DNA from 3 places in the Streptomyces sp. NPDC029526 genome. Region 2 is predicted to be linked to each of the others. Evidence: riboswitches for the same ligand, from Rfam matches in the RefSeq annotation. Region 2 holds a riboswitch; each other region holds the start of a gene.
The links. Region 2 has a riboswitch for cobalamin ahead of AB0F01_RS20145 (energy-coupling factor ABC transporter permease). Riboswitches for the same ligand answer to the same signal wherever they lie in the genome.
Positions count from the first base shown of each region.

Region 1 (5,136 bases), on a different contig from region 2:
CGGGGTTCCGGCAGCGACCACCCGGCCGCCCCTGAGGACGACGACCTGGTCGCAGTACATGGCCGCCAGGTTCAGGTCGTGCAGGGCGACGACGCTGGTGACGGGGAGTTCGACGATCAGCTTCAACAAGTCGAGCTGGTGCTGGATGTCGAGGTGGTTGGTGGGTTCGTCCAGGAGCAACTCGCGCGGTTCCTGGGCCAGGGCGCGGGCGATCTGCACGCGCTGGCGCTCGCCGCCGGAGAGCGTGTGCCAGGGCTGGTCCGCGCGGCCGGTGAGGCCGGTGCGCTCAAGGGCGCTGCGCACGGCTTCCTCGTCGGCCGCGGTGGCGGGGGTCCAAGCGCGTCGGTGCGGGATGCGGCCGAGGCGTACGACGTCGAGAACGGTCAGCTCGACGAGGGTGTCGGAGTGCTGCTCGACGACGGCAACGCGCCTGGCGACGGCGCGGCGGCCCCAGGCGCCGAGGGGACGCCCGTCGAGGGTGACGATGCCGGAGGCGGGGGCGAGGACGCCGGACAGCAGCCGCAGCAGCGTCGACTTGCCGGAGCCGTTGGGGCCGAGCACCCCGGTCACGGAGCCGGGCCGGGGGGTGAGGCTCACACCGTCGACGATCAGCCGCCCGTCGAGGGTGCGGCTCACGCGGTCGGCAGCGAGGGTGTGCGGCCCGGCGGGTGCCTGTCCACGGCCGGGCGGCCGGGTACCGTCGTCCCGCCGCTCGGTGCCGGTCGTCATCGCATCCTCCTCGTGCGGTACAGGACCAGGACGAACGCCGGAACACCGACGAGTGAGGTGACCACGCCCACCGGCACCTCCTGGGGGTCGAGGACGGTACGGGCCAGGGTGTCGGCCCAGACCAGGAACACCGCCCCGGCGAGCGCGGTGACCGGCAGCAGCCTGGCGTGCCCCGGGCCGACGAGGGCGCGGGCGGCGTGCGGCAGGACCAGGCCGACGAAGCCGATCGCCCCCGCCGAGCTGACCAGCGCGGCGGTCAGCAGCGCGGTCACGCACAGCAGCACCAACCGGGTCCGGGCGACGGACACCCCGAGCGTGGCCGCGGCGTTCTGGCCGAAGGCGAAGGCGTCCAGGGTGCGTGCGTAGCCGAGGCACAGCACGAGGGCGAGCGCCAGGACGGCCGCGCAGAGCCCCACTTCGGTCCAGCCGGCCCCGCTGAGCGAGCCGAGCATCCAGAACAGCACGCCCCGGGTGGTCTCCGCGTCGGCCGCCGTCGTCACGACGAACGAGGTCAGGGCGGAGAACAACTGCATCGCGGCCACCCCGGACAGGACCACCCGGTCGGTCGTCCCGCCGAGGGTGTGGCTGAGGAGCAGCACCAGAGCGAACGAGCTCAGGGCGCCCACGAAGGCGCCGCCGGAGACGGTCAGGACGCCGCCGCCGGCGCCGAGGACGATCACGGCGACGGCGCCGGTCGACGCACCGGAGGAGACGCCCAGGACGAAGGGATCGGCGAGGGGGTTGCGCAGCAGGGACTGCATCACCGCGCCGCACACGGCGAGTCCGGCCCCGCACACCGCGGCGAGCAGGGTGCGAGGCAGCCGCAGGTTCCACACGATGCCCTCGCGGATCGGCGTGAGATCCGTCGAACCCCAGCCCAGGTGGGAGGCGATCACCGACCACACGTCGCCCACCGCGATGTCCGCCGGACCGATGGTGATGGCCACGGCGACGGACGCGGTGAGCACCGCCAGCCCGGCGCCCAGGCCGGCGACGACGCGCACCAACCGGACGGCACCCCGCATGGGGCGGACCGGGGAGGACCGCAGGGCGGTTCTCATCCGGCGAGCCCGTACTCGCGCAGCGCCGCGGCGACCTTCTCCACGCCCTCGACGGTACGGATCGTCGGGTTCATGGCCTGCCCGCTGAGCAGGACGTACCGCTTCTCCTTCACCGCCTTCATGTTCTTCGTCGCCGGGTTCGACTGCAGGAACGCGATCTTCTTCGCGGCCGACTCGGCGGTCTGCGACTTGCGCGTGAGGTCGCCGATGACGAGCACGTCGGGATCGCGGTCGGCGACGGTCTCCCAGTTGATCTGGGGCCACTCCTGCGTGCTGTCGTCGAAGACGTTCTGCGCGCCGAGCGCGTGGGTGATGATGCCGGGCGCGCCGCAGCAGCCCGCCATGTAGGGGGACTCCTGGTTCGCGAACCAGTACAGGACGGTGGTGTCCTCGGCGCGGATCCCCGCCGTGGCCTTCGTCACCCGGCTCTTCAGCCGGGCGACGAGCTTCTCGCCCCGCTCGTCCACGCCGAAGACCCGGGCCAGTTCCCGTACTTCGCGGTAGACCGTCTCCATGGTCAGGGGCTTGGTCCGTGAGCCGTCGCCGTCGCCGCTGTTGTCCTTGCCCTCGCAGTCGGCGGGTGACAGGTACGTCGGTACGCCGAGCTCCTCGAACTTCTCGCGGGAGGCCACCCCGCCCTTGCTCAGGGTGGAGGTGAAGGAGGAGGCGACGAAGTCCGGTTCGGTGTCCAGGACTCGTTCGAACGACGGCTGGTTGTCGGCGAGCCGGGGCACCTTGGCGTTGGCCTTCTCCAGTCCCTTCATGACCGGGTCGGTCCAGGTGGCGGTTCCCACCACGCGGTCGGCGAGGCCGAGGGAGAGCAGGATCTCGGTGGTGCCCTGGTTCAGGGACACGGCTCTCTTCGGCGGAGCCTCGACCGTCACCTTCTGCCCACAGTTGTCGAACGTGACGGCTCCTGCATCCGAGCCGCCGGACTTCGGGGACGAGCCGGAGTCGGAGCCGGAACCGCACGCGGTGAGCAGCAGTGCCCCGGTCAGGAGCAGGACGGAACAACAGGCGGGACGTGACAAGTGCACGGTTGCGGCTTCCTAGGCGTCGGGACCCATACGCGGGGTCCGTGCGGACGATCGGTCGCCAGCAGGTCTTCGGACTCGGGATCACCCCGGCGGGACGCCTTCCCGGACCCGGCCGTGACCGTCGTCCAGTGGCTCTGCTGCCCCGCCCGTCACCCTCACCGCTGCGCGTCAGTTCCGGACTCTCACCGGATTCCCTGACCCGTGCACGTGTACGGACACGCCCACGAGTTCGACTGGCGTCCGGAAGTTACCACAGCCTTACCCATGTGGTCCGACCTGCCCGTCGGCGGTGCCCGCCGGGCCGAGGCGCGCCCCCTCCAGGTGGCCGCCGCTCCCAGTGGCTTCTCCGGCGCTGGTTCGGCCATGCGAGTCCCCAGGCGTCGGCCGAAGGGGACAAAGGCCACTGCGGCGCGGGCCAGGTCTGCCGAACCCCCGACCGCAGCGGTTGTATGACGTCCTGCTCGTGATCGTCTTCTCGACCAGCACCGTCCGGCGCCCATGGCGCCGCAATTCCCGAGCCCCGCCATCGCGGGCCGAACGCGCCGCGGCCCGTCCGGGAAGCCAAGTCCGCTGCCGTCGCGGATCCTTCGCCCCGCCCGGGAACCGTCCGCCTCTCCCGTCCGACTGCTGTGAGGAGGCAGGGAGGTGGCATGGAAGGGCTGGATGTCCGGATGTCGGGCGTCGTGTGCCGGCACGGCCGGGTCGAGGCCGTGCGCGACGTCGATCCCGACGTCGTGCGCGGGCAACGGGTGGCGCTGACCGGTACCAACGGGTCGGGCAAGACCACGTTGCTGCGTGCTGTTCTGGGGCTGCACCGGCATGTCGCGGGCCGGATCCTGGTGGGTGGCCGGGACACCGGGAGTGCTGCCGAGTGGGCGTGGCGGCGACGGGCGTGCGCGTGGATCCCGCAGAAGCCGGCGACCGGACGTTTTCCCTTGCTGGCAAGCGAGTTGCTGGCCAGCGGCGGTGCGCGTGCCGAGGCGGCGGAGGCGGCCGACAAGCTCGGGGTCGGGCATCTCGCCGACCGGCCGTTGCACACTCTGTCCGGTGGTCAGCTTCAGCGTATGTACCTGGCGCGGGCGGTCGGCTGTGTGGCGGCCGGGGCGGGCGTCCTGCTCGCCGACGAGCCCACCGCCGCCCTCGACTTCTCCGGTCAGGAGGAGGCGGCCGACGTCCTGCTCTCCTTGCCGGTGACCGTCGTGGTCGTCACCCACGACCGGGCTCTGGCCGAGCGCTGCGACCGGGTGCTGGAGATGGCCGCGGGACGTCTGCGGGAGGTCCGGTGAGCGTCCTGGCCGCGGCCGACGTCGGTCAGCTCCTGCAGCTCGTGCCCGTTCAACGGGCGGGTGTCGCCCTGCTGGTGGCCGCGGTCGGACTGCCGGTGATCGGTGTCGTCATCGTCGGCCTCGACATCATGCCGGTGCGGTTCGCGATGATGCATGTCGCACTCCTGGGCATCGCCGTTGCTCTGCTGACCGGGCTCGATCCCATGCTGTGTGCGCTGGTGGCCTGCGCGCTCGCCGGCGCCGGAGTCGCTCCGCTGGCCCGTACCCCGGACGGTCTGTCAGGTGCCATGGGTCTGCTGATGAGTCTGGCGATCGCTGCCGCCCTGCTCGTGCTGGCCGTCTCCGGCGTCAACGCGGCGGGCGCCTTCTCCCTGCTCTGGGGGTCCATCCTCTCGGTCGGTACCGCCGACCTGTGGCTGCTCGTCGTGCTGGCCGTCGTCGTACCGGCTCTTTTCTGGTGGCGTCGCAGAGACATCGCGCTCCTCCTCTACGACCGTGAACTCGCCCTGTCCTCGGGCGTGCGGGTCGACCGGCTCACCCTCGTGCTGCTGGTCCTGGTCGCGGTGTCCGTCGCCGGGGCCATCAAACTCACCGGCGCCCTCCTCGTCGACGCGCTGACGCTTCTTCCGGCCCGCTCCCTGCCGCGCCTTGCTCATGGCGAAGAGGGGAAAGGGTGGTAAAGGAGCGTGCTGGTCGGCTCTCCCGTCCCGCTCTCGCACTCGCCTGCGAGCCGGCATCGAATTACCCCCGAGCCGGCCCAATGCCGTCGACTCTCGACATGCTTGATGAGACGTCAGGTAAGTCAGCATCCACTCAGCATCAGTTCCGTACGATTTCTCGCGCGTGCGCCTGGTCGGTGGCTTCGCGGCAGCCTGGCTGGCGCTGAAATGCGCAGGCGGGAAGTCTGGTCACAGCAACGCACGATTTTCCTGGAGGTCTTCGAGCCGAAGGCATGCCGATGTACAGTGAACGACGCCCTTGACCTGCAGAAAGCTGGCAGGGAGCCGTCTTCTAGGAGTCTAA
Region 1 covers NZ_JBEZWE010000041.1:1,454-6,589, forward strand. Annotated here, with positions in the region: gene AB0F01_RS31170 (ABC transporter ATP-binding protein) at 1-729, opposite strand, end outside; gene AB0F01_RS31175 (iron chelate uptake ABC transporter family permease subunit) at 726-1,754, opposite strand; gene AB0F01_RS31180 (ABC transporter substrate-binding protein) at 1,787-2,827, opposite strand; cobalamin riboswitch at 2,870-3,063, opposite strand; gene AB0F01_RS31185 (ATP-binding cassette domain-containing protein) at 3,478-4,113, shown strand; partial or broken gene AB0F01_RS31190 (metal ABC transporter permease) at 4,110-4,763, shown strand.
Region 1: linked by a shared signal. The riboswitch ahead of AB0F01_RS31180 (ABC transporter substrate-binding protein) and the one ahead of AB0F01_RS20145 (energy-coupling factor ABC transporter permease) in region 2 are both predicted to bind cobalamin.

Region 2 (16,049 bases):
CCCCACATCCGCCCCGCGCCGCCTGCTCGTGGTGTCGGGCCAACGTGAGTGGAGCCGCTCGGATGTCCTTCGGACCACAGCCCTGGCACGGGGCGCCCTACCCCGCCGTACCCGCTGCCGACGCGCCACCGTCACCGCCGCCGCCCCCGCCGGTGTCCGAGCCCGGGGCGGAGGCGTCCGGACCCGTCGACGAGTCGACGTCCCTGGGTGTCGGGTTGCGGGTCGGAGGGCGGGTCGTCGGTGTCTGGCTGGCGTTCGTGCTGGTGGGGGCGTTCGGGCCGGACGTGTACGGGGTGCGTGTCGCCGGGGCGCTGAGCCTGGGGGTGGTGCTGGCCGTGGTGCCGTTCGCCGTCGGGGTGCACGCGCTGGTGGTGTATGGGCGGCGGGTCGACGTGGCCGGGCGGCGGCCGGGTGCGCGGAGGTGGTCGTGAACGGGTTGCTCGACACCTCGTCGCGGTCCCTGGTGTTCGCCGTGGTCTCCGTGTTCGTCGTCGTCTGCCTGATGCTGTGCGTGATCACGGGGGCCGACGAGGACGACCGGGCGCTGGTGCGGTCCGACAGCCGTCGGCTGCGGTCCTGGCAGCAGGGCATCGCGATGGGCGGCGACACCACCACGGTGGCGACGGTCACCGTACTGGTGGGCATGGTGGCCGTGTCCGGCTTCGACGGGCTGGGCGTGATGCTGGGCAGCCTGATCGGGGTGGTGCTGCTCCTCGTGCTGGTCGTGGAGCCGCTGCGGCGGCACTCCTCGGTGACGGCGGTGGACCTGCTCGACGCGCGGGGCAGCGGCGGGCCGGCCGTGCGGCTGTCGTGGGGCGCAGTGACCCTGCTCGTCTGTTTCCCCTTGCTCGTCGTGCAGTTGGTGGTGGTCGGCAACGTCACCGCCGCGCTGGTCGGGCAGCCCGGCATCCGGGCCGGCTGCATCGTGGTGTTCGGGTGCGTGATGACGGCGCTGGCCGTCAGCGGCGGCATCCGGGGAACCGGCGTGGTGATGATCGCCAAGTCGGTGATCGCCCTGCCCGTGCTGGTGATCGCCGCCCTGCTGGTGCTGCACCGGTTCGACGGGGACCTGGGGCGGCTGCTCGGCGCCGCCGCGCACGGCTCGGGGCTGGGTGAGGCGTACCTGCGGCCCGGTGGCTACACCGGTGACGGGTGGGTGGGGGCCGTGAACCGGATCGGGCAGACCTTCGGGATGTCGATGGCGACCCTGGCGATGCCCGCCGTGCTGATGCGGGTGATCTCGACGAAGAGCCCGCGCGGTGCCCGTACGGCCGGGCGGTGGATGCTCGGCGAACTGACCTTGCTGTACGCCGCGTTGGCCGTGGTGGGCGTGGGGGCGGCGGCGCTGGTGGGTGAGGTGCTGCGGGAGGCCGGTCCGGCGGCGCAGGTGTCCACGCCGTTGCTGCTGGGGCAGGTCCTCGACGGCGGTGGGGTGCTCGTCGCCGCCCTGGCCTGCGTCCTCTTCCTCACCGCGCTCGCGGCCGTGGTGGACGTGACGCTCGCCGCCGGCATCGCCCTGGGCCGGGACGTGCGGGGCGCGTACGGCGAACTCGCGGGGACCCGCCCGACGGGCCGGGCGGACGGTTCCGCCTCGCGGTGGGCCGCGGCGGCCACCGGCGTGGTCGCCACGCTCGCCTCGGTCGTCGCCGCCGACTGGAACCTCGTGGTCCTCTCCACGCTCTGGCTGGCCATCTGCGGTGCCGCCCTGGCTCCCGTACTGCTGTACGCCCTGTACTGGCCGGGGTTCACCGCCCGCGGTGCGCTGTGGTGCCTGTGGGGCGCGGCGGCGGTGTGCGTCGCGGCGCTCGGGCTGTCGCCGTACACCTCCGGCACGCCCGAATCGCTGTTCCCCGCCTACGACTTCAGGGTGTGGGACGTGACGATCCCCGGCCTGGTGACGGTGCCGGCCGGGTTCCTGCTGGGCTGGCTGGGCAGCGTCACGGACCGGCGGCGGGCTCCGGGTGGCTCGGGACGGGGCGGACAGCAGGGGGAGGCAGAGGGCCGGCAACCCCACGCGGAGCGTCCCGCTCGGACGCGCGCCGCCGGCTGAGGCCGACGCTGCGGGCCGGTCCGTCCCGCCCCGGCCGCCCCCGGGTCGGGCCGTTCGGCCGGTCGGCCGGGTGGCCGCGCGGTCGGTGCCGGCGTGCGCGAGGGGGCTCGTTGCGTGAGGGGGCTCGTTGCGTGAGGGGGCGGGGACGTCGGAGCCATCCCCGCCCCCTTCGCGCCCCCTCCCCCGACCCCCGGTCCTCAGTCCCGGTCCCGGTCCCTGCCCCCGACCTCTGCCTCTCCGCACTCACCCCACGAACCGCAGCCCCAGCCGCTCCTCCAGGTCCTCGCGGTTCGTGCCGAAGAGGTCGCGGACACGGACGCCGTCGGTGTCGATGTCGAAGATGCCGTGGTCGGTGTAGATGCGGGAGACGCAGGCCAGGCCGGTGAGGGGGTAGGTGCACTCCTCGACCAGCTTGGGGGGGCCGTCCTTGGCGAAGAGGTCCATCATCACGAAGGTGCGGCGGGCGCCGACCGCGAGGTCCATGGCGCCGCCGACGGCCGGGATGGAACCCGGGGCGCCCGTCGACCAGTTGGCGAGGTCACCGCGGACGGAGACCTGATAGGCGCCGAGGACGCAGTAGTCGAGGTGGCCGCCGCGCATCATGGCGAAGCTGTCCGCGTGGTGGAAGTAGGAGGCGCCGGGGAGTTCGGTGACGGGCTGCTTGCCGGCGTTGATGAGGTCGGCGTCGACCTCGTCGTCGGCGGCGAGCGGGCCCATGCCGAGCATGCCGTTCTCGGTGTGCAGGGTGACGCGCTGCTCGGGACGCAGGTGGTTGGAGATGAGGGTCGGCGCCCCGATGCCGAGGTTGACGAACGAGCCGGCGGGGATGTCGGCCGCGATCAGCGCGGCGAGCGCGTCGCGGTCGCGCAGGGGTGCGGTGCTGCTCATGCCGGGCCTCCGAGGGTGACGACGTGGTCGGTGAAGATGCCGGGGGTCACGACGTGCTCGGGGTCGAGGGCCCCGGTGTCGACGACGGTGCGGACCTGGACGGCGGTGGTGGCGGCCGCGGTGGCCATCACGGGGCCGAAGTTGCGGGCGGTCTTGCGGTAGACGAGGTTGCCGGTGCGGTCGGCGGTGTCGGCCTTGACGAGGGCGACGTCGGCGGTGAGCGGCTGTTCCAGGACGTATCCCACGCCGTCGATGACGCGGGTCTCCTTGCCCTCGGCGAGGACGGTGCCGTAGCCGGTGCGGGTGAAGAAGCCGCCGATGCCGGCGCCGCCGGCGCGGATGCGTTCGGCGAGGGTGCCCTGCGGGACCAGTTCGAGTTCGATGGTGCCGGCCCGGTAGGCGGCGTCGAAGTGCCAGGAGTCGTGCTGGCGGGGGAAGGAGCAGACGACCTTGCGGACCCTGCCCTTGGCGATCAGCGCGGCCAGGCCGATGTCGCCGTTGCCCGCGTTGTTGTTGACGATGGTGAGGTCGCCGACGCCGGAGGCGATGAGCGCGTCGATGAGTTCGACGGGCTGTCCGGCGGCGCCGAACCCGCCGACCATGACGACGTCGCCGTCGCGGACGCAGCGGACGGCCTCGGCCGGGTCGGTGTGGAAGGTCGGCATCACGCGTCAGCCCTTTCGAACACGGCGGCCAGGCCCTGACCGCCTCCGATGCACATCGTCTCCAGCGCGTACCGGCCGCCGCTGCGGCGCAGCTGGTGCGCCAGCGTGGCCAGGATGCGGGCGCCGGTGGCCCCGACCGGGTGGCCGAGGGAGATGCCGGAGCCGTTGGGGTTGAGCCGCTCGTCCGTCGCCGGGATGTCCCACTCGCGCAGGCAGGCGAGCACCTGGGCGGCGAACGCCTCGTTCAGCTCGATGAGGTCCAGGTCGTTCAGGGTGAGTCCGGCGCGTCGGAGCGCGGCGGCGGTGGCCGGGACGGGGCCGATGCCCATCCGTTCCGGGCCGACGCCGGCGACCGCCCAGGCGCGCAGCGCGAGCAGGGGTTCCCAGCCGCGGCGTTCGGCCTCGGCGCGGGTGGTGACCAGGCACATCGCGGCGCCGTCGTTCTGGCCGCTGGAGTTGCCCGCGGTCACGGTCGCGTCGGGGTCCAGTTTCGCCCGCACGGGGCGCAGCTTCGCCAGGTCCTCGGCGGTGGTGCCGGGGCGCGGGTGCTCGTCGGTGTCGACGACCCGCTCCGGGGTGCGGCGGGTGGCGGGCACGGTGACCGGCACGATCTCGTCGGCGAACCGGCCCTCGGCCTGCGCGCGGCCGACGCGGGTCTGCGAGGCGAGGGCGAGGGCGTCCTGTTCCTCGCGGGTGAGACCGTACTCGCGGCGCAGGTTCTCCGCCGTCTCGATCATGCCGCCGGGGACGGGGTGGTCGCGTCCGCCCGCGGTCTGGCGGGCCCGGTCGAGCCGGTCCCACAGTTCGAGGCTGCCGGCCTTGACGCCCTGGCGGACGCCGAGCGCGTAGTGCTCGACCTGGCTCATCGACTCCACTCCCCCGGCGACCACCGTGGTGGCGGCGCCGGTGGCGACGGTTCCGGCCGCGTACAGGACGGCCTGGAGGCCGGATCCGCAGCGGCGGTCGAGCTGGAGTCCGGTGACCGCGGTGCCGAGTCCGGCGTCGAGGGCGGCGATGCGGCCGATGGCGGGGTTCTCGCCGCTGGGGTAGCAGTTGCCGAGCACCACGTCGTCGACGTCGCCCTCGCCGAGTCCGGCGCGGTCGGCGAGGGCGCGGAGCAGTTGCCGGGCCAGTTCGGTCGCGGGGAGTCCGGCGAACGCGCCGCCGAAGCGGCCCACCGGGGTGCGCAGCGGGTGGCAGACGACCACGTCGGAAGCAGACTTCATACCGGGAACGGTAGTCAGCGGCCATCGGTAGGGGAAATATCAAAATCGCGTTGATTGATATCTGCCTGGATATGAGTGGTGGCTATCCTGGCGGACATGACCGATGAGCTGCGGCGCATGCGCTACTTCGTGACCGTCGCGGAGGAACTGCACTTCGGGCGGGCCGCCGAGCGGCTGCACATGGCGCAGCCGCCGCTCAGCCAGGCCGTCCGGGGGCTGGAGGAGTCGGTGGGGGCCCGGCTGCTGGAGCGTACGACCCGGCGGGTGGCGCTGACCGCGGCCGGAGAGGCGTACCTGCGGCACGCGCGGGACGTGCTGGCGCGCGTGGAGCGGGCGAAGCGGGACGCGCGCCGCATCGAGGCGGGGCTGGAGGGGCGTCTGGTGGTCGGCTGCGTCGGGTCGGCCACGTATTCGCTGCTGCCGCGTTTCGCGCGTGCCCTGCGGGCCGAGCTGACCTCGGTCGATCTGGCCGTGCGCGGCGAGATGCTCACCGCGGACCAGATCGCTGCGCTGCGGGACGGCACCGTCGACCTGGGGCTGATGCGGCCCCCCGCCGACCGGGCGGGTGTCGTCGTCACCCGGCTGCGGTCCGACCGGCTCGTGCTCGCGGTCGCGGACGAGCATCCGCTGGCACGACGGCGGCGGGCCTTCGTCCGGGACCTGGGAGGCGAGACGCTGCTCACGCATCCGGGCGGTGGGCGGTCCGCCATGTTCGACGTGGTCACGCGGGCTGTGTCCGAGGCGCGGGTGGCTCCCGGGGCCGTGCAGGAGGTGGCCGAGACGTCGACCCTGCTCACGTTCGTGGCCGCCGGCCTCGGCCTGGCGGTGCTTCCCGAGCCGGCCCGGGCGCTGGCCCTGGAAGGGGTGGTCTGGCTCCCGTTGCAGGGCGTTCCGCCGGTCGAACTGGTGGCGGTCCGCCGGGACCGGGTCGAGCCCCATGTGGCACGGGCCGTGGAGTGCCTGGCGAGGGTGGCGGCGAGCGGGACGGAGGGTCGGGGGCGAAAGGAGTGAGCCGGGCTCGGAAGGGGGAGAGTCGGGCCGGCCCGGGGCGGTGCCGCCAGTCCCTGGCTGGTGCGGAGGGACTCCCGGTCCCCCACATGGGCTCCGCCGCGACTCCGCCTCACCCCAGCCGCCCGGCGCATTTCCGGCCGCGACACGACGCCACCGCCCGAAAAGAGTACCGTTGACACATTCGTGAGCATGGCGAACGACTTTTCGGCGCTTCCGGCAGGTCAGGACGCGCAGAAGGAGGGAATCGGGACAGTGAGCGGTGATTCCCGGCGCCCCCCGGTTCTGTCGCCCCGCCTCCTCGGCGCCCGGGGGGCGAGGGCGGCGGCGCCCAGCCGGCGGCGGGCCAGGGAAGGAACGGGGGACGGCGCCCGGAGGGGGTCCCGGGAACCGCCCACGGGCCGATTGCGTTCGCTGTTCCGGGTGCGCAGTGTGGCCGGCCAGGTCTTCCTGCTCCAGGTGCTGGTCGTCGCCCTGGTCATCGCCGCCGCCCTGGCCGCCCTCCTCCTCCAGGCACAGCGGGACGGCACGCGGGACGCGCGGGCCCGTTCCATGGACATCGCCAGGACACTGGCGTACGCCCCGAACATGGTGGAGAACCTCCAGGCACCCGATCCGACGGCGGAGCTCCAGCCCTACATCGAGCGGGTCCGCAGGGAGAGCGGGGTCGACCTGATCGTGGTGCTCTCGCCGACCGGGCTGCGCTACACCCACCCGGATCCGGCGGAGATCGGCGAGTTCGACCCGAACGCGCTCAACCTGCCGAGCGAGCCGCGCACGGAGAACTTCGACACCACCGAGGGCGATGCCGTGGCCTCCTACGTGCCCGTCACCGACCGCGACGGCACGGTGCTGGGCACCGTCGCGGTCTCGATCACCGTGGACAAGGTGGCGAGCATGACGACGGCGCAGTTGCCGGTGCTGGTCGGGGCGGCCGTCGGGGCGCTCGCCCTGAGCGCGGCCGGCACGGCCCTGGTCAGCCGGCGGCTGCTGCGCCAGACCCACGGACTGGGTCCGGTGGAGATGACCCGGATGTACGACCACCACGACGCGGTGCTGCATGCGGTGCGGGAGGGCGTGCTGATCACGGACGGTGACGGGGCGCTGGTGCTGGCCAACGACGAGGCGCGGCGGCTGCTGGACCTGCCGCCGGACGCAGAGCGGCGGGAGGTCGGCGAGCTGGGCCTGGAGCCGGGGCTGCTGGAGATGCTGACCTCGGACCGCACGGCCACCGACGAGGTGCACCAGGCGGGCGGGCGTCTGCTGGCGGTCAACAAGCGCCGCACCACGCCCGCGCCCGTCAGCGGGCGCGCCGGGAGCGTGGTGACGCTCCGCGACACCACCGAGCTGCGGACGCTGTCGGGCCGGGCGGAGGTGGCGCGCGAGCGGCTGACGCTGCTCTACGACGCGGGGGCGCGCATCGGCTCCACCCTGGATCTGCGCAACACCGCGCAGGAGCTCGCCGACGTGGCGGTGCCGCGGTTCGCCTTCGTGGTCACGGTCGAGCTGAGCGAGGCGGTGCTGCGCGGCGAGGAGCCGTCCGGGACGTCCACGGGCCTGCGGCGGGTGGCCGTGAGCGGGGTCGCGTCCGACAGGCCACTGGTGCCGGTGGGCGGGCAGGTCAGCTTCCCGCCCGGTACGCCGCAGGCACGGAGTGTGGAGAGCGGCCGGGCGGTGCTGGAGAAGGACCTCACCGCCGCCGAGGAGTGGCGGGAGCACGCCCCGGACGAGGCGGCGAACGTCCTGGCGAACGGCGGGGGCTCGCTGATCACGGTGCCGTTGCGGGCCCGCGGCGGGCTGCTGGGGGTGGTGGACTTCTGGCGGTCGCGGTGGGAGGAGCCGTTCGACGAGGGCGACACGGCGTTCGCGGAGGAGCTGGCCGCGTGGGCGTCGGTGGCGCTCGACAACGCCCGCCGGTACACCCGCGAGCACACGATGGCGGTCACGCTCCAGCAGAGCCTGCTGCCCCGGGACCTGCCCGAGCTGAGCGCACTGGACGTGGCGCACCGCTACCTGCCCGCGCAGGCCGGGGTGGGCGGTGACTGGTTCGACGTGATCGAGCTGTCCGGCGCCCGGGTCGCGCTGGTGGTCGGTGACGTGGTGGGGCACGGGCTGCACGCGGCGGCCACCATGGGCCGGCTGCGCACGGCCGTGCACAACTTCGCGACGCTGGATCTGGCGCCGGACGAGCTGCTGGCCCGGCTGGACGACCTGGTGGCGCGCATGGACCGGGAGCAGGCGGGACGGGACGACGAGACGCTGATCGGGGCGACCTGCCTGTACGTGGTCTACGACCCGGCCTCCGGCGCGTGCACCATGGCCCGGGCCGGGCATCCGCCGCCCGCGCTGGTCCACCCGGACGGCACCACCACGTTCGTCGACCTGCCGGCCGGTCCCCCGCTGGGCCTGGGCGGGCTGCCCTTCGAGTCGGCCGAGATCCGCGTGCCCGAGGCCAGTCAGCTGGTGCTCTACACCGACGGGCTCGTCGAGAAGCGGGGCCGGGACATCGACGTGGGCCTGGCGCTCCTGCAGGGTGCGCTGTCCCGGCCCGGGCGGGCGCCGGAGGAGACCTGCCGGGCCGTGCTGGAGGCGCTGCCGCCGGACCGGGCCACCGACGACGTGGCGCTGCTGGTGGCCCGGACCCGGGTGCTGGACGCGGACCGGGTGGCCGACTGGGACGTGCCGAGGGAGCCGTCGGCGGTGTCCCGGGTCCGCGCGGAGGTCGCCCGGCAGCTGGAGGCGTGGGGGCTGGCGGAGGTGGGGTTCGCCACCGAGCTGATCCTCAGCGAGCTGGTCACCAACGCGATCCGCTACGGCACCTCGCCGATCCACGTCCGGCTGCTCCGGGACCGCCATCTGATCTGCGAGGTGTCCGACGGCAGCAGCACCTCGCCGCACCTGCGGTACGCGTCGGCCACGGACGAGGGCGGACGGGGCCTGTTCCTGGTCGCCCGGTACGCGGAGCGCTGGGGCACCCGGTACACGCCCGGCGGGAAGGTCATCTGGACCGAGCAGCTGCTGGACGGCGGCAGCGAGCCCGGCGAGCCGGTGAGCGACGACGACCTGCTGGCGCAGTGGGCCGACGTGACGCTGTGAACCCGGCGGCGGGGAGCAGGCGATCTCCCTGATCCGGGCGCCCCCGCCGGACGCCCTGCCCGGCGTCCCCGCCTCGGGACTGCTCCCCCGGGTGCCGGCGCCTCCGGTCGTCCCGCCCGGGCGGCCCGCCTCCCGGTCTTCCCGCCTCGACACCTCCGCGCCTCCCGGCCGTCCCACCCCGGCGCCCCGGCGGCGGGAGCCGTCCCGCCCGGGTGCCGCTACTTCGTGAGGACCGCCCCGGCCCCCGCCGCCGACGGGGCGGTCACGGTGTCCCAGTGCACCGTGCGGTCGCACCAGCGGTCGAGGAGGATCTGGTCGTGGCCCACGGCGAGCAGGGCGGCGCCGGTCGCCGCGCGGTAGTCCTCGACGACGGCCACCAGCGCGGCCGTGGTGGAGGCGTCCAGCATCGCGGTCATCTCGTCGCAGATGAGCAGGCGCGGCTTCAGTACCAGCGCGCGGGCGAGGCAGGCGCGCTGGAGCTGGCCGTCGCTGACCTCGTGGGGGCGGCGGGTGAGCAGGTCGGGGGTGAGGCCGACCGTCCCGGCGAGTTCGGGGACCCGGGCGGGGATCTCCTCGCGGCGGCCGGTGGCGCGCAGCGGTTCGGCGATCAGGTCGGTCAGGCGCAGCCGGGGGTCGGCGGAGAGCCGGGGCTGCTGGAAGACGACGCCGAAGGCGGTGCGGGCGGCGCGCGGGGCGCGGTGGCGCCAGTGCCGTACGGGGGTGCCGTCGAGGAGGACGGTCCCGGCGTCCGGGCGGTGCAGCAGGGCGGCGACCCGGGCGAGGGTGGACTTGCCGCAGCCGCTGGGGCCGAGCAGGCCGACGGATTCGCCCGCGGCGACGGTGAGGGAGGCGCCCCGGACGGCGGGGGCGCGGCGGTCGTAGCCGGCGGTGACGGTGCGCAGTTCAAGCACGGGCGTCCTCCGGGGTGCGGGCCGGGACCGGGTGGTGGCAGGCGACGGACGCGGTCAGGACCGGGACGGTGGCGCAGGCCGGGGTGGCGCGGTCGCAGCGGGGGGCGAAGGCGCAGCCGTCGGGGAGGCTGCCGAGTTCGGGGGGCAGGCCGGGGATGGGGGTGAAGGCGCGCTCGGGGAGGGCGTCCAGCAGCCCGCGGCTGTAGGGGTGGCGGGGGCCGGGTGCGCCGAAGAAGGTGTCCGCCGGGGTGAGTTCGACGATGCGTCCCGCGTACATGACGGCGACCCGGTCGGCGATGCGGGCGGCGGCGGCCAGGTCGTGGGTGATCATCAGCAGGGCGCGGCCCTGTTCGGCGTCGACGTGGCGGCGCAGTTCGTCGACGGTGCGCTCGACCAGGTCGCGGTCGAGGCCGGTGGTGGGTTCGTCGGCGAGGAGCAGGGGCGCGTCGCCGATCAGGGCGAGGGCGGTGGCGGCGCGCTGGGCGAGGCCGCCGGAGAGTTCGTGCGGGTAGCGGTCGAGGTGGTCGGCGGGGAACGCGGCGCGGGCGGCTGCCTGTTCGGCGGCCTCGCGCAGGGCGTCCCGGCCGCGGACGCCGGTGAGTTCGGCGACCGTCTCCTCCACCTGGGCGCGGATGGTGCGGACGGGGGTGAGGTGGGCGGCGGGGCTCTGCGGGACGAGGCCGATGCGGCGGCCGCGGACGCTGCCGGCCAGGGTGGCTTCGTCGGCGGTGAGCAGGTCGAGGTCGCCGAGGCGGGCGTGGCCGGCGGTGCGCGCGTTGGCGGGGAGCAGGCCGAGGAGGGCGGAGGCGAGGACGGACTTGCCGCAGCCGCTCTCGCCGACCAGGGCGAGGCATTCGCCGGGGGTGACGTCGAAGTGGGCGTCGGTGACGGCGGGGACCTGACGCCCGCCGGGCATCAGGAAGCGCACGGTCAGGCCGCGGACGGACAGCACGGGGGGTGACGCGGTCACAGCGTGAGCTCCGATCGGCGGCGGGGGTTGATCCGTTCCCGCCAGACTCCGGCGAGCCCGGCGATGGCGAGGGTGGGGATGATCAGGAAGAGGCCGGGGAACAGGGTGGGCCACCACTGTCCGGCGAGCAGCGAGCCGCGGGCGCCCTGGATGAGGGTGCCGAGGCTGGCGGTGTGCGGGGGCAGGCCGAGGCCGAGGAAGGACAGGGCGCTCTCGTGCCACATGGCGTGCGGGACCATCAGGACGGCGGCGAGTCCGGCCTGGGGCAGGACGCCGGGCAGCAGGTGGCGCAGGGCGACCCGCCACCGGGAGGCGCCGCCGGAGACGGCCGCGTCGATGTAGGGGCGGGAGCGCAGGGACAGCACCTCGGCGCGCACGATGCGGGCCGTGGACAGCCAGTGGGTGAGGGCGACGGAGATCACCACGGGCCAGACGCCGGGCCGGAACATGGCCACGATGAAGATGCCGAGCAGCAGGTGCGGCACGGAGGCGATGGCATCGACGACGCGCATCACCAGCCGGTCGACCCAGCCGCCTAGGGCGCCGGCGGTGGCGCCGACGGCGGTGCCGATGACGGTGGCGGTGAGCGCGGCGACCAGGCCGACGAGCAGGGAGACGCGCAGGCCGTAGACGCAGCGCAGCAGGAGGTCGCGGCCGACGTCGTCGGTGCCGAAGGGGTGGGACCAGCTGGGCGGTAGGAGTTTCGCGGAGAGGTCGACGGCCTGCTGGTCGAGCTGGGCCAGCGGCGGGACGAGCAGTACCGCGAGGACGGTCAGGGCGACCAGCGTGGCGGAGACGCGCAGCCGGAGGGTGTGGGTGGAGCGGCGGGCGGTGCCGCGCCCGCGCGGGGCGGGCCCGGGGAGGGGGGTCTTCTCCAGGGTGGTGTCAGCCATGGGGATCACATCTCATCCAGCTTCACCCTCGGGTCGGTGAGTCCGTACAGCAGGTCGGCGAGCAGGTTTCCGGCGAGGACGGCGGCGGTGGCGAGGGTGGTCAGCGCGGCCAGCAGCGGGAAGTCGACGGCGGTGGCGGCCTCGACGGTGGCGGCGGCGATGCCGGGCCAGCTGAAGACGGTCTCCACCAGCAGGGCGCCGGTGATGAGTTCGGGGACGCGGGAGCCGATCAGGGTGAGGACGGGCAGCAGGCCGGAGCGCAGGGCGTGGCCGAGCAGGACGGTGCGTTCGGCGAGGCCGCGGGCGCGGGCGCCGCGCACGGGGTCCTCGGCGAGGGCGTCGCCGACGCCTTGGCGGACGTAGAGCGTGAACCAGGGCAGCTGGGAGACGGCGAGGACGCCGGCGGGCAGCACGAGGTGGGTGGCGAGCTGTCCGGCGGTGACGTGGTCGCTGCCGGTGTCGGTGAGGCCGCCGGCCGGCAGGACGTCCAGTTTCAGGGCGAACAGCCAGATGGCGAGCAGGGCGATCCAGAAGACCGGGGCGGCCTCCAGGGAGTACGACACGGAGGTGATCGCCCGGTCGACGAGCGAGCCGGGGCGGCGGGCGGCCAGCACGCCGAGCAGGGTGCCGAGCAGGACGGCGACCACGAAGGCGACGGCGCACAACAGCGTCGACCACAGCAGCCGTTCGCCGATGACCTCGGCGACCGGCTGGCGCATCACGGTGGACTGGCCGAGGTCGCCGGTGACGGCGGAGGTCAGCCAGTCCCACCAGCGGGCGGTGAGGGGGCGGTCGACGCCCAGGTTCTCGCGCAGCCGGTCCAGGGTCTCCTGGTCGGCGCCGAGGGCGGCGGTGCCCGCGTACGCCTTCACGGGGTCGAAGGGGGAGGCGGCGGCGAGGGCGAACGCGCCGAAGGTGACGACGAGGAGCACGGGCACGGCGAACAGGGCCCGCCGTGCCACGAGCCGTCCCATCGCCGCCCAGGGCAGGGTGCTCACTTCTTCGGCTTCCAGTCCTCGACGTTCCACCAGGGGCCGCTGGCGAAGCCGTGCTCGTGCGGTTCGGTCTGGGTGGTCAGGCCGTCCCAGTCGTCGTCGAGGACGTAGAGGTGGTCGATGTGGGTGAGGAAGGTGTAGCCGGGGTTCTTCACGAGGGCGCGCTGGAGGTCGTCGTAGGCGGCCTCGCGCTCGGCCTGGACGCGGGTGCGGCGGCCCGCGTCGAGGGCCTTGTCCACGGCCGGGTCGTCGTAGCGGGCCATGTTGTTGAAGCCGTCGCCTGCCAGGGAGGAGTGCAGGAGGGTGTACAGGCCGAAGTCGGGGTCGCCGACGCTGCCGAAGCCGGCGAGGACGGCGTCCCGCTTCATGCGGGGCTCGATGACCTCCCAGGTCCCGCTCTCGACGGTGACGTCGATGCCGGCCTGCTTGGCGTCGGAGGCGTAGGCGAGGGCGTGGTCCTGGCGGACCTTGTCGCCGGAGGGGTAGTAGAGGGTGAACGCGGCGCGGCGGCCGTCCTTGGCGCGGATGCCGTCCTTGCCGGGCTTCCAGCCGGCGTCGTCGAGGATCTTCTTGGCGCGGTCGAGGTCGCGGGGGCGCTCGACGTCCTCGGCGAACCAGGAGTCGTCGACGGGGAGGGGGCCGTAGGCGGGCCGGCCGGCGCCGTCGAGGATCTTGTCGACCATGGCCTTGCGGTCGACGGAGAGGTCCAGGGCCCGGCGGATGGCGGTGTCGCGGGTGACGGGGTGCTCGGTGGGGAGGGTGACCGCGCGGAAGTCGTAGGAGGTGGCCCGGTACGTCCTGCGGTCGTCGTCCTTCTCGAAGGTGGCGGCGAGGTTGGGCGGCAGGGTGGCGCCGTCGAGGTCGCCGGAGCGCAGCCGGGTGGCGCGGACGTCGTCGTCGGCGATGACCGCCATGGTGAGCTTCTTCACCTTGGGGGCGCCGCCCCAGTAGTCCGGGTTGGCCTTGAAGGTAAGCTTCTCGCCCTTGCGCCAGTCGGTGAGGACGTACGGTCCGGTGCCGATCGGCCGGGTGTTGAAGGAGCCGGTGTTGGGGTCCTGCTTTCCGGCCACGTGCTCGGGGACGATGGGCAGCACGGTGCGGGAGGCGAAGGCCGCGTAGGGGTAGTCGAGGGTGAAGACGACCTTGTGGTCGCCGTCGGCCCGGACCTCCTTGATGGCGTCCAGTTCGCTCTTCGCGGTGTTGTTGGTCTTGTCGTCGAGCACCGTGCGGTAGGTGTAGACGACGTCCTCGCTGGTCAGCGGCTCGCCGTCGCTGAACTTCACGTCGTCGCGGAGGGTGAAGGTGTAGGTGCGGCCGTCGTCGGCGACCTCGGGGAGGTCCTTGGCGAGGGCGGGCCGGAGGTTCATCTCCGCGTCGCGGGCCAGCAGCCCGTCGAAGATCTTGGAGTTGCCGTCCTTGCCGTAGCCGAGCAGCGGGTTCAGGGTGTCCGGCTCGGAGGGGACCCCGATCACCACGGCGTCGGCGGCTGCACCGCCGTCCGCACCGCCGCTGCCCGGTGCCGAGCAGGCGGCGACCGTGCCCGCCATCACCGCGGCGACGGCGGCGCTCCGTACGCGTCGGGTCGTCATCGAACCTCACACTCCAGTTGACCGATCATCGTTGTTGCATATTAGTTGCAGCAAGGGGCTACCCGATACCGGCTCCCCCCAGTCCCCGCGCACCCCCTCACTCCGGGGCGCGCGGCGTCCGTGCAGCCCGGGCGCCGTGCGTGCGCCCCCTGTGACCGCTTGTCACCGGACGGGAACGGGCACTACTGTCGCCACGCCTTGGTGACGGGAAATCCGGTGCGACACCGGTGCGGCCCTCGCCACTGTGATCGGGAAGTCCTGCTCCTGCCCCCACGGGCGGCCACTGGGTCCTTCGGGACCCGGGAAGGCGGAGCACGGGCGGTGGTACCCGTCAGCCAGGAGACCGGCCAAGGCGCGTCAACCATCCACGAGGTGCTGGAGAGGGTCTGCTGAGCCATGCACATAGCCGAGGGTTTTCTGCCACCGGCGCACGCGGTCGCCTGGGGTGCCGCGTCGGCGCCGTTCGTCGTCCACGGAGCCCGGTCGCTCGTCCGTGAGGTCAGGAACCATCCCGAGAGCACCCTGCTCCTGGGCGCCTCCGGAGCGTTCACGTTCGTGCTGTCCGCGCTGAAACTGCCGTCGGTGACCGGCAGTTGCTCCCACCCCACGGGGACGGGACTCGGCGCCATCCTGTTCCGGCCGCCGGTCATGGCGGTCCTGGGCACCATCACCCTGCTGTTCCAGGCGCTGCTGCTCGCCCACGGCGGCCTGACCACGCTCGGCGCCAACGTCTTCTCGATGGCGGTCGTCGGACCGTGGGCCGGGTACGGCGTCTACCGGCTGCTGCGCCGCGCGGACGTGCCGCTGATGGGCGCGGTGTTCGCCGCCGCGTTCACCGCCGACCTGTCGACGTACTGCGTGACCAGCGTGCAGCTGGCGCTCGCCTTCCCCGACCCGGGCAGCGGCTTCGCCGGCGCGCTCGGCACGTTCGGCGCCGTCTTCGCCGTCACCCAGATCCCGCTGGCGGTCAGCGAGGGACTGCTCACCGTGCTGGTGATGCGCCTGCTGGTGCGCTCCAGCCGGGGCGAGCTGACCCGGCTCGGCGTGCTGGTGACGCGGGCCGGGCGCGGGACGGCGGACGCCGCGGACCCGTCCCACCCGTCCGGCGCGTCCGGCACTTCGGGCGCTTCTGGCGCTTCTGGTGCTCCCGGCGCCTCCGGTACGACCTCCGGGGCGGTGACCCGATGAGCCGGAACGCCAGGATCAACACGCTGCTGCTGCTCGCCGTCGTCGTGCTCGCGGTGATCCCGCTGGTGTTCGGGCTCGGCGACCACAAGGAGGAGCCCTTCGCCGGTGCGGACGCCGAGGCGGAGACGGCGATCACCGAGATCGCCCCGGACTACGAACCGTGGTTCTCGCCGCTGTACGAACCCCCGTCCGGAGAGGTCGAGTCGGCCCTGTTCGCCCTCCAGGCGGCGATCGGCGCGGGCGTCCTCGCGTACTACTTCGGGTTGCGGCGGGGCCGCCGGCAGGGCGAGGAGCGGGCGTCGGCCTCCACTGCCACAGGGGCGGACGCGGGGGTCACGGCAGCCGGTCCGGGCGCGCGGGCGGACGCGGTCCCCGGCCCCGGGGACGACGCCGGCGAGCGGCGGGTCTGATCCCGGGTGCTCCCGATCGACGCGGCGGCGCACAGCAGTCACTGGCGCCGCCGCCATCCCGTGGACAAGGCGGTACTGGGGCTCGGGCTCACCGTGCTCGCGGTCTCGCTGCCGCCCTGGCCGGGCGCGGCCCTGGTGCTGGTGACCGCCGTCGCCCTGC
Region 2 covers NZ_JBEZWE010000009.1:47,045-63,093, reverse strand. Annotated here, with positions in the region: gene AB0F01_RS20205 (hypothetical protein) at 63-431, shown strand; gene AB0F01_RS20200 (transporter) at 428-2,050, shown strand; gene AB0F01_RS20195 (3-oxoacid CoA-transferase subunit B) at 2,294-2,938, opposite strand; gene AB0F01_RS20190 (3-oxoacid CoA-transferase subunit A) at 2,935-3,603, opposite strand; gene AB0F01_RS20185 (acetyl-CoA C-acetyltransferase) at 3,603-4,829, opposite strand; gene AB0F01_RS20180 (LysR substrate-binding domain-containing protein) at 4,926-5,840, shown strand; gene AB0F01_RS20175 (SpoIIE family protein phosphatase) at 6,261-8,933, shown strand; gene AB0F01_RS20170 (ATP-binding cassette domain-containing protein) at 9,152-9,844, opposite strand; gene AB0F01_RS20165 (ABC transporter ATP-binding protein) at 9,837-10,814, opposite strand; gene AB0F01_RS20160 (ABC transporter permease) at 10,811-11,707, opposite strand; gene AB0F01_RS20155 (ABC transporter permease) at 11,713-12,681, opposite strand; gene AB0F01_RS20150 (ABC transporter substrate-binding protein) at 12,702-14,291, opposite strand; cobalamin riboswitch at 14,474-14,658, shown strand; gene AB0F01_RS20145 (energy-coupling factor ABC transporter permease) at 14,688-15,479, shown strand; gene AB0F01_RS20140 (energy-coupling factor ABC transporter substrate-binding protein) at 15,476-15,889, shown strand; gene cbiQ (cobalt ECF transporter T component CbiQ) at 15,896-16,049, shown strand, end outside.

Region 3 (8,297 bases), on a different contig from region 2:
CCGCCCCCGGCAGCCCGGACGGGCGGGACCGGCCGGACGGGCCCCTGGACACGGATGTACCGGCCGCCCGTCGGACACGTCGCATCCGTCGGACTCTGAGGACCGAACGACCGCTCCCCGCACCGGTGTTCTTCTCCTCCCCCGGTCCCAGTTCCCTGCACGGACCGGCCGGCCTCCGACCCGCTCGCGGGCAGCTTCGGGCTGCGCAGTGCACCCCGCACCGCCCTCCCGTCGACGCCCCGCCCGCGCTGCTCCCGCTGCTCGAACCCGCTCCGGGCCGACAGGAGTTCACTCCGCGTCCGGCGGCACCGGGCGAGCGGGCCGGGATCACCGCGGACGAGGAAGGCAACCGGAGGCTGCGCCACCCCGGGAGGACCCTGCACACCCGGTCCTTCCCCGAGCTGACCAGAACGGTACGCACATGGTGAACGCCACGACATGGGACCGCGTGTCCGCCGTCGGCCCCTACTTCGAGGTGACGGCCGGGCCGCGGGCGCACACGGCGGACTTCCGCCCGATGGCCGAGCTGCACACCGACGCCGGCCCGCTCGACACGTCGGTCGGGCTGGTGGGCCGGCGGATCGGCACCGACGAGCCGCGCGTGGCCGCCTCCACCCTGCACCTGGGCACGGCCTCACGGCTCTGGTCGGTGGCCCTCGCCTCGGCGGCGCTCACCGGAGCCGTCCCCGACCTCGGCCCCGAGGGGCTGTGGTGGCGCCGGACGCCCACCGGGCCGCTCGAACTGTGGCTGCCCGCACCGCACATGCTCACCGCGCGAACGGACACGGCGCTGCACCGCACCGTCGTCGAGCAGAATCTGGTCCCGCTGGCCGACACCGTCCGGCGCGTCCACGGCGTGTCCCCGCACACCCTGCGCGGCAACGCGGCCTCCGCCCTCGTCGGCGCCGCACGGGTCCTAACCGCCAGCGCACCCGACGCACCCCACCCCGTCCTCCCCCTGGTCCGCGCCCTGCTGGACCGACCACCCCTCGCCGGCGCGGGAACCCTGCACACCGGCCGCCCGCACACCCTCACCTTCCACCGCCACAACTGCTGCCTCTACTACCGCGTCCCCGGCGCGGGCACCTGCGGCGACTGCGTCCTGAACACCAGGGAGCGCACCGCATGACCACCACGGACGTGACCGTCGTCGCCACCGAGCGCCGGCGGGCCCCAGCACGTCCGGGCCCTTCCGACGGACGAGGCCACGCTCCTCGACCTGATCACCACCGTCTTCACCGACCACTGGCGGCCCCTCCACCCCCGCGCCCCGGGGACCCGTGGTGACCGCCCGAGGGCCGACCCCGGCCCCGCGCATGGCCGGATCCGGGCCTGCCCCGGCAGCGAGGACGGGTCCCGGTCGGGGCACGCGCCGGAGAGGACGTCGAGCGCACCCGTATTCTCGCCCGTCATGAGATGGTTCCGCGCACGCCGCCGAAGCGACGACGAGAAGATGACGGGCACGCCCGTGGCCGAGGCCAAGGCCCTGTACGAGGCCGGTCGTTACGCCGAGGCGGAGGCCGGGGCGCGCGCCGTGGCCCGGGGGCGCGACGACGAGTACGCGGCCGTGGCGCTGAACATCGCCGCCCTGGCCGCGGGCGCACAGGGCAACCACGCCGACGCGCTCGCCACCTACGACGAGGCGCTGACCGCGTTCCAGCGGACTTTCGGCGCCGACCACTGGCTGACCCTGAAGTTGCGCTCGGACCGCGCCCAGCAGATGACCTCCCTCGGCCGGCACGCCGAGTGCGAGGCGGAGTGCGCGGCGGTCGCGGAGGCCGCGGACCGGGGAACGGGACCGGAGATGTCCCGCCTGGCCGCGGCGGCCCGCAACGGGCTGGCCTTCGCCCTCAACGCGCAGGGGCGCCACCAGGAGGCCGAAGCGGTCGCCCGCGAGGCCCTGGCCGCCCACCGGGAACGTGACCGGCAGGCCCTGGTCCTGCGGCTCGGCCTGGCGCGCAGTCTCAACGGTCAGGCCCGCCACGACGACGCCCTCGCCGAGGCGCGGACCGCCGACACGCTGTACCGGGCCCTGCCCGCGCATCAGCGTCTCCCGGACACCGGCGCCGTCGAACTGGTCGTCGCCAACGCCCTGTTGGGTATGGGCCGAGCCGACGACGCCCGTCGGAGGGCCGCAGCGGCACACGCTGCCTGCCTGTCCTCCTTCGGCCCGGACCACCGGCGCACCGTCGAGGCGCGGGCGCTGCTGGAGCGGATCGACGGCGGGTGAGGACCGCCGGCCGGCCGGCGGGAGCGCGTGGGGAAACCGGCTTCCGCCGCCCCGCGCTCCCCCGTCACCGCCGAGAGCGGGCGGCACGGCGGAGCCAGTAGGATCAACGGGTCATCGCCGCGACGGGAGACAGGAAGCCGGTGTGAATCCGGCACGGTCCCGCCACTGTGACCGGGGAGTGCACCCCTGCTGCATGCCACTGCGCGCCGCGCGGGAAGGCGAGGGGGGAACAGCGATCCGGGAGTCAGGACACTGGCCTGTCGCGGGCCCGTCCCGAGGAGCGCGGACTCCAGGAGGCTCACGTGTCCCCCTTGTTCTCCCCTGCCCGCACACAGCGCAGGCACCACCCCGGCCGGCCGCCCCGCCGGCCGCACCCCCCGCACCGCTCACGCACGGCACCCCGCTCCCCCCGCGCCCGGGCCGCGGTCGCCCTGGTCCTCTCGGCGGTGCTGCTGAGCGCCGGCTGCGGTGCCTCCGGCAGCGGCTCCGCGGGTGACGCGAAGGCCGGGGCGCCGGCCCCGGAGGGCTTTCCGGTCACCGTCGACAACTGCGGTGTGACCACGACGTACGAGCGGCCCCCGGAGCGTGTGGTCACCATCCACCAGCACCCGGCGGAGCTGATGCTGGCCCTCGGCCTGAAGGACCGGATGGTCGGGACGGCGTTCCCGGACTCCGAGGTGCTGCCGGAGCTGAAGGCGGACTTCGAGGCGGTCCCTGAACTGGCCGAGCGGGAACCGTCCTTCGAGAAGGTGCTCGACGCGGAGCCCGACCTCGTCTACGGCGGGTACGGCAGCGCCTTCGACGAGAAGCAGGGGCGCTCCCGGAAGGCGTTCGCGGACGCCGGGATCGACACCCACCTCAACCGCGAGTACTGCGGCAAGAAGCGGGTGACGATGGACGACACCTACGACGAGATCCGCACCGTCGGCCGGATCTTCGGGGTGTCCGAGCGGGCGGACGCGCTGGTCGCCGACCTGCGGGGCCGGGTCGGGAAGGCGGTGAAGGCCGTCGAGGGCGAGCGTCGGGTGCCGGTGTTCGTGTACGACAGCGGGGACAAGGCCCCGTTCACCGCGGGCGGCAAGAGCCTGGGCACGGAGCTGATCCGGCTGGCGGGCGGGGAGAACGTGTTCGCCGACCTCGACGACGTCTTCGGTGACGTGTCCTGGGAGCAGGTCGTCGAGCGCCGCCCCGAGGTGATCGCGGTGTACGACTACGCGGGCGCCGGGAGCGTCGAGGAGAAGAAGAGGTTCCTGCTGGCGCAGCCCGCCCTGAAGGACGTGCCGGCGATCCGGAACAAGCGGTTCGTGGTGCTGCCGTTGACCGCGACCCTGGTCGGCGTCCGGTCGGCGTACGCGGTGGGTGACCTGGCGCGCGGGCTGCACCCCGAGAGCTTCCGGTGAGCGGCGCCGGCACCCTGGTGACTGCTCCCCCGCGGAAGGCGGCCGGCCCGCGGCGCGTCCGCCTCGGGCCGGTGCTGTTCGTCCTCGCGGTGCTGCTGGTGGCGTCCGCGACGGCCGGGCTGGCGATCGGGTCGGTGCGGGTGCCGCCGGGGCAGGTGTGGGGCATCGTCACGCACGCGTGGGGCGTGGAGTGGAGCGATCCCGGCTGGTCCCGGGCGCGCGAGACGATCGTGCTGGACGTGCGGGCGCCGCGGGTGCTGCTCGGCGCGGTGACCGGGGCCGGGCTGGCCGTCGTCGGCACCGCGCTGCAGGCGCTGCTGCGCAACCCGCTCGCCGAGCCGTACCTGCTGGGCGTGTCGTCGGGGGCGTCGCTGGGCGCGGTCTCGGTGATCGTGTTCGGGGTGAGCGTGTTCGGGCCGGTGTCGTTGCCGGCCGCCGCGTTCGCCGGGGCGCTGGGGGCGCTGCTGGTGGTGTACGCCACCGCCCGCGCGGGCGGCCGGATCACGTCGGCCCGGCTGGTGCTGGCCGGGGTGGCGGTCGCGGCCGTGCTCACGGCGGTGCTGAACCTGCTGCTGCTGACCACGGACCGGGGCAACGAGGCCCGCGCGGTGCTCGCCTGGACGCTCGGCGGTCTCGGCGGGGTCGGCTGGGACGCGCTGTGGCTGCCCGGGCTGGGGCTGGCGGTGGGCATCGGCGTGCTGCTGGCGCAGGCCCGGAACCTGAACCTGCTGCTGGCGGGTGAGGAGGCGGCGACCACCATGGGACTGGACGTGGCGCGTTTCCGGGCCCGCCTGTTCGTCCTGGTGTCCCTGGTCACCGGGGTACTGGTCGCGGCGGCCGGGCCGATCGGCTTCGTCGGCCTGATGATGCCGCACATCGTGCGGTTGTTCGTGGGGTCCGACCACCGCCGGGTGCTGCCGACGGCCGCCCTCGGCGGGGCGGTGTTCCTGATCTGGGCCGACATCGGCGCACGTGTCGTGGCGGCGCCCATGGAGATCCCCGTCGGCGTGCTGACGGCGCTGTGCGGGGGGCCGTTCTTCCTGTGGCTGATGCGCCGTGACGCCCGGCGTGGCACGGAAGGGGGGCTCGCGTGAAGGCTCACGGTGCCGGCGGCCTCTCGGGCCGCTCCGCCGTCGGGCTGTCCGTCGAGGGCGTGTCCCTCTCGGCGGGTGCGCGACGCCTGGTGCGGGAGGTGTCCCTGTCCGCCCGCGCGGGCGAGACCATCGGGCTGGTCGGGCCGAACGGCAGCGGCAAGTCGACGTTGCTGCGCGCCGTGTACCGGGTGCTGCGGCCCGATTCGGGCCGGGTGACGGTCGACGGGGCCGACGCCTGGTCGGTGCCGGTGCGGCAGCTGGCGCGGACTGTCGCGGCGGTGGTGCAGGACGGGGGCGCCGACTTCGAGCTGACGGTGCGTGAGGTGGTCGCGATGGGCCGTACTCCGCACAAGCGGTTCCTCGACGGGGACACGGCCGAGGACGCGGCGCTGATCGGTGACGCCCTCGCCGCGGTCGACGCGGCTCACCTGGCGGACCGCTCCTTCGACCGGTTGTCCGGCGGTGAGCGGCAGCGGGTGCTCATCGCCCGTGCCCTCGCCCAGCGGCCCGCCCTGCTCGTGCTGGACGAACCCACCAACCACCTGGACGTGCGGCACCAGTTGGACATCCTGGGCGCCCTGCGCCGGCTGTCCGCGACGGTGCTGCTGGCGCTGCACGACCTGAACCTGGCCGCGTACTTCTGCGACCGGCTCTACGTGCTGCACGAGGGGACGGTGGCCGCCGCCGGTACACCCGCCGAGGTCCTCACCCCCCGGCTGCTGGCCGAGGTGTACGGGGTCGCGGCGGAGGTCGGCGCGCACCCGGAGACGGGGGCGCCGCACGTGACGTTCCTGCCGGGGCGGACGGCCGCCGGCGCGTCGGCCCCGGGGAGCCGCTGACCCGGGCGGGCCGGTGCGGGGACCGCGGGGCGGTTCCCGCACCGGCACGAGCGAGACCGGCGACTCAGTCCTCGCCCTCCAGGTCGCCCTCCGTCTCCAGGAACACCTGCCGCAGCTGCTGGAGCACCTCCGGGTCCGGCTTCTCCCACATACCGCGCGACTCGGCCTCCAGCAGCCGCTCCGCGATGCCGTGCAGGGCCCACGGGTTGGCCTGCTGGAGGAACTCCCGGTTGGCGGGGTCCAGGACGTACGCCTCGGTGAGCTTGTCGTACATCCAGTCGGCGAGGACGCCGGTGGTGGCGTCGTAGCCGAAGAGGTAGTCGACGGTGGCGGCGAGTTCGAAGGCGCCCTTGTAGCCGTGGCGGCGCATCGCCTCGATCCACTTGGGGTTGACGACCCGGGCGCGGAAGACCCGGGAGGTCTCCTCGACCAGGGTGCGGGTGCGGACCGTCTCGGGGCGGGTGGAGTCGCCGATGTACGCCTCGGGGGCGGTGCCGCGCAGGGCGCGGACGGTGGCGACCATGCCGCCGTGGTACTGGAAGTAGTCGTCGGAGTCGGCGATGTCGTGTTCGCGGGTGTCGGTGTTCTTGGCGGCGACGGCGATCCGCCGGTACGCGGTCTCCATCTCGCCCCGGGCGGGGCGGCCGTCGAGTTCCCGGCCGTAGGCGTAGCCGCCCCAGACGGTGTAGACCTCCGCGAGGTCGGCGTCGGTGCGCCAGTCGCGGGAGTCGATGAGCTGGAGCAGGCCGGCGCCGTAGGTGCCGGGGCGGGAGCCGAAGATGCGGGTGGTGGCGCGCCGTTCGTCGCCGTGGTCGGCCAGGTCCTGCTGGACGTGGGCGCGGACGTGGTTGACGTGGGCCGGTTCGTCCAGTCCGGCCGCCAGGCGGACCGCGTCGTCGAGCAGGCCGATGGTGTGCGGGAAGGCGTCGCGGAAGAAGCCGGAGATGCGCAGGGTGACGTCGATGCGCGGGCGGCCCAGTTCCTCGTACGGGACGGCTTCGAGGCCGGTGACGCGGCGGGACGCCTCGTCCCAGACGGGGCGGACGCCGAGCAGGGCGAGCGCCTCGGCGACGTCGTCGCCGGCGGTGCGCATGGCGCTGGTGCCCCACAGGGACAGGCCGACGGAGTTGGGCCAGTCGCCGTGGTCGGCGCGGTAGCGCTCGAGGAGGCTGTCGGCGAGGGCCTGGCCGGTCTCCCAGGCGAGCCGGGAGGGGACGGCCTTGGGGTCGACGGAGTAGAAGTTGCGGCCGGTCGGCAGCACGTTGACCAGACCGCGCAGCGGGGAGCCGGAGGGGCCGGCCGGGACGAAGCCGCCGTTCAGGGCGTGCACGGCGTGGTCGAGTTCGGCGGTGGTGGCGGCGAGGCGGGGCACGACCTCGCGGGCGGCGAACTCCAGGATCGCGCGGACCTGTTCACCGCGGTCGGCGGGGACGGCGGCGGGGTCCCAGCCGGCATCCTCCATGGTCTGGACGAGGGCGCGGGCCTCCTCCTCGGCGGCGTCGGCGGTGGTGCGGGTGGCGGCGGACTCGTCGAGGCCGAGGGCTTCACGCAGGCCGGGCAGGGCGGTGGTGCCGCCCCAGATCTGGCGGGCGCGCAGAATGGCCAGTACGAGGTTGACGCGGTCGGCGCCGTCCGGCGGGGTGCCGAGGACGTGCAGTCCGTCGCGGATCTGGGCGTCCTTGACCTCGCACAGCCAGCCGTCGACGTGCAGCAGGAAGTCGTCGAAGCCGTCGTCGTCGGGGCGGTCCTGGAGGCCGAGGTCGTGGTCGAGGCGGGCGGCCTGGATGAGGGTCCAGATCTGGGCGCGGATCGCGGGCAACTTCGCCGGGTCCATGGACGCGATCTGCGCGTACTCGTCGAGGAGTTGTTCCAGGCGGGCGATGTCGCCGTAGGAGTCGGCGCGGGCCATCGGCGGGACGAGGTGGTCGACGAGGGTGGCGTGGACGCGGCGCTTGGCCTGGGTGCCCTCGCCGGGGTCGTTGACCAGGAACGGGTAGATCAGGGGGAGGTCGCCGAGGGCGGCGTCGGGGCCGCAGGCGGCGGACAGGCCGGCGTTCTTGCCGGGCAGCCACTCCAGGTTGCCGTGCTTGCCGAGGTGGATCATCGCGTCGGCGCCGAAGCCGCCGTCGTCGGCGGGGGCGGCGATCCAGCGGTAGGCGGCCAGGTAGTGGTGGGAGGGCGGCAGATCGGGGTCGTGGTAGATGGCGATGGGGTTCTCGCCGAAGCCGCGCGGGGGCTGGATGAGGATCAGCAGGTTGCCGAAGCGGAGGGCGGCCAGGACGATGTCGCCCTCCGGGTTCCGGCTGCGGTCGACGAACATCTCGCCGGGCGGCGGGCCCCAGTGCCGTTCGACGGAGGTGCGCAGGTCCTCGGGGAGGGTGGCGTACCAGCGGCGGTAGTCGGCGGCCGGGATGCGCACCGGGTTGCGGGCGAGCTGCTCCTCGGTGAGCCACTCCTGGTCGTGGCCGCCGGCCTCGATCAGGGCGCGGATCAGTTCGTCGCCGTCGCCGGAGGCCAGGCCGGGCACGTCGGCGCCGTCGCCGAAGTCGTAGCCCTCCTCGCGCAGCCGGCGCAGCAGGGCGACCGCGCTGGCGGGGGTGTCCAGGCCGACGGCGTTGCCGATGCGGGAGTGCTTGGTCGGGTAGGCGGAGAGGACCAGGGCGAGGCGCTTGCGGGCGGCGGGGACGTGCCGCAGGCGGGCGTGGCGGACGGCGATGCCGGCGACGCGGGCGGC
Region 3 covers NZ_JBEZWE010000006.1:105,117-113,413, forward strand. Annotated here, with positions in the region: gene AB0F01_RS16630 ((2Fe-2S)-binding protein) at 422-1,129, shown strand; gene AB0F01_RS16635 (tetratricopeptide repeat protein) at 1,412-2,230, shown strand; cobalamin riboswitch at 2,322-2,506, shown strand; gene AB0F01_RS16640 (ABC transporter substrate-binding protein) at 2,662-3,630, shown strand; gene AB0F01_RS16645 (iron ABC transporter permease) at 3,645-4,724, shown strand; gene AB0F01_RS16650 (ABC transporter ATP-binding protein) at 4,721-5,563, shown strand; gene cobN (cobaltochelatase subunit CobN) at 5,628-8,297, opposite strand, start outside.
Region 3: linked by a shared signal. The riboswitch ahead of AB0F01_RS16640 (ABC transporter substrate-binding protein) and the one ahead of AB0F01_RS20145 (energy-coupling factor ABC transporter permease) in region 2 are both predicted to bind cobalamin.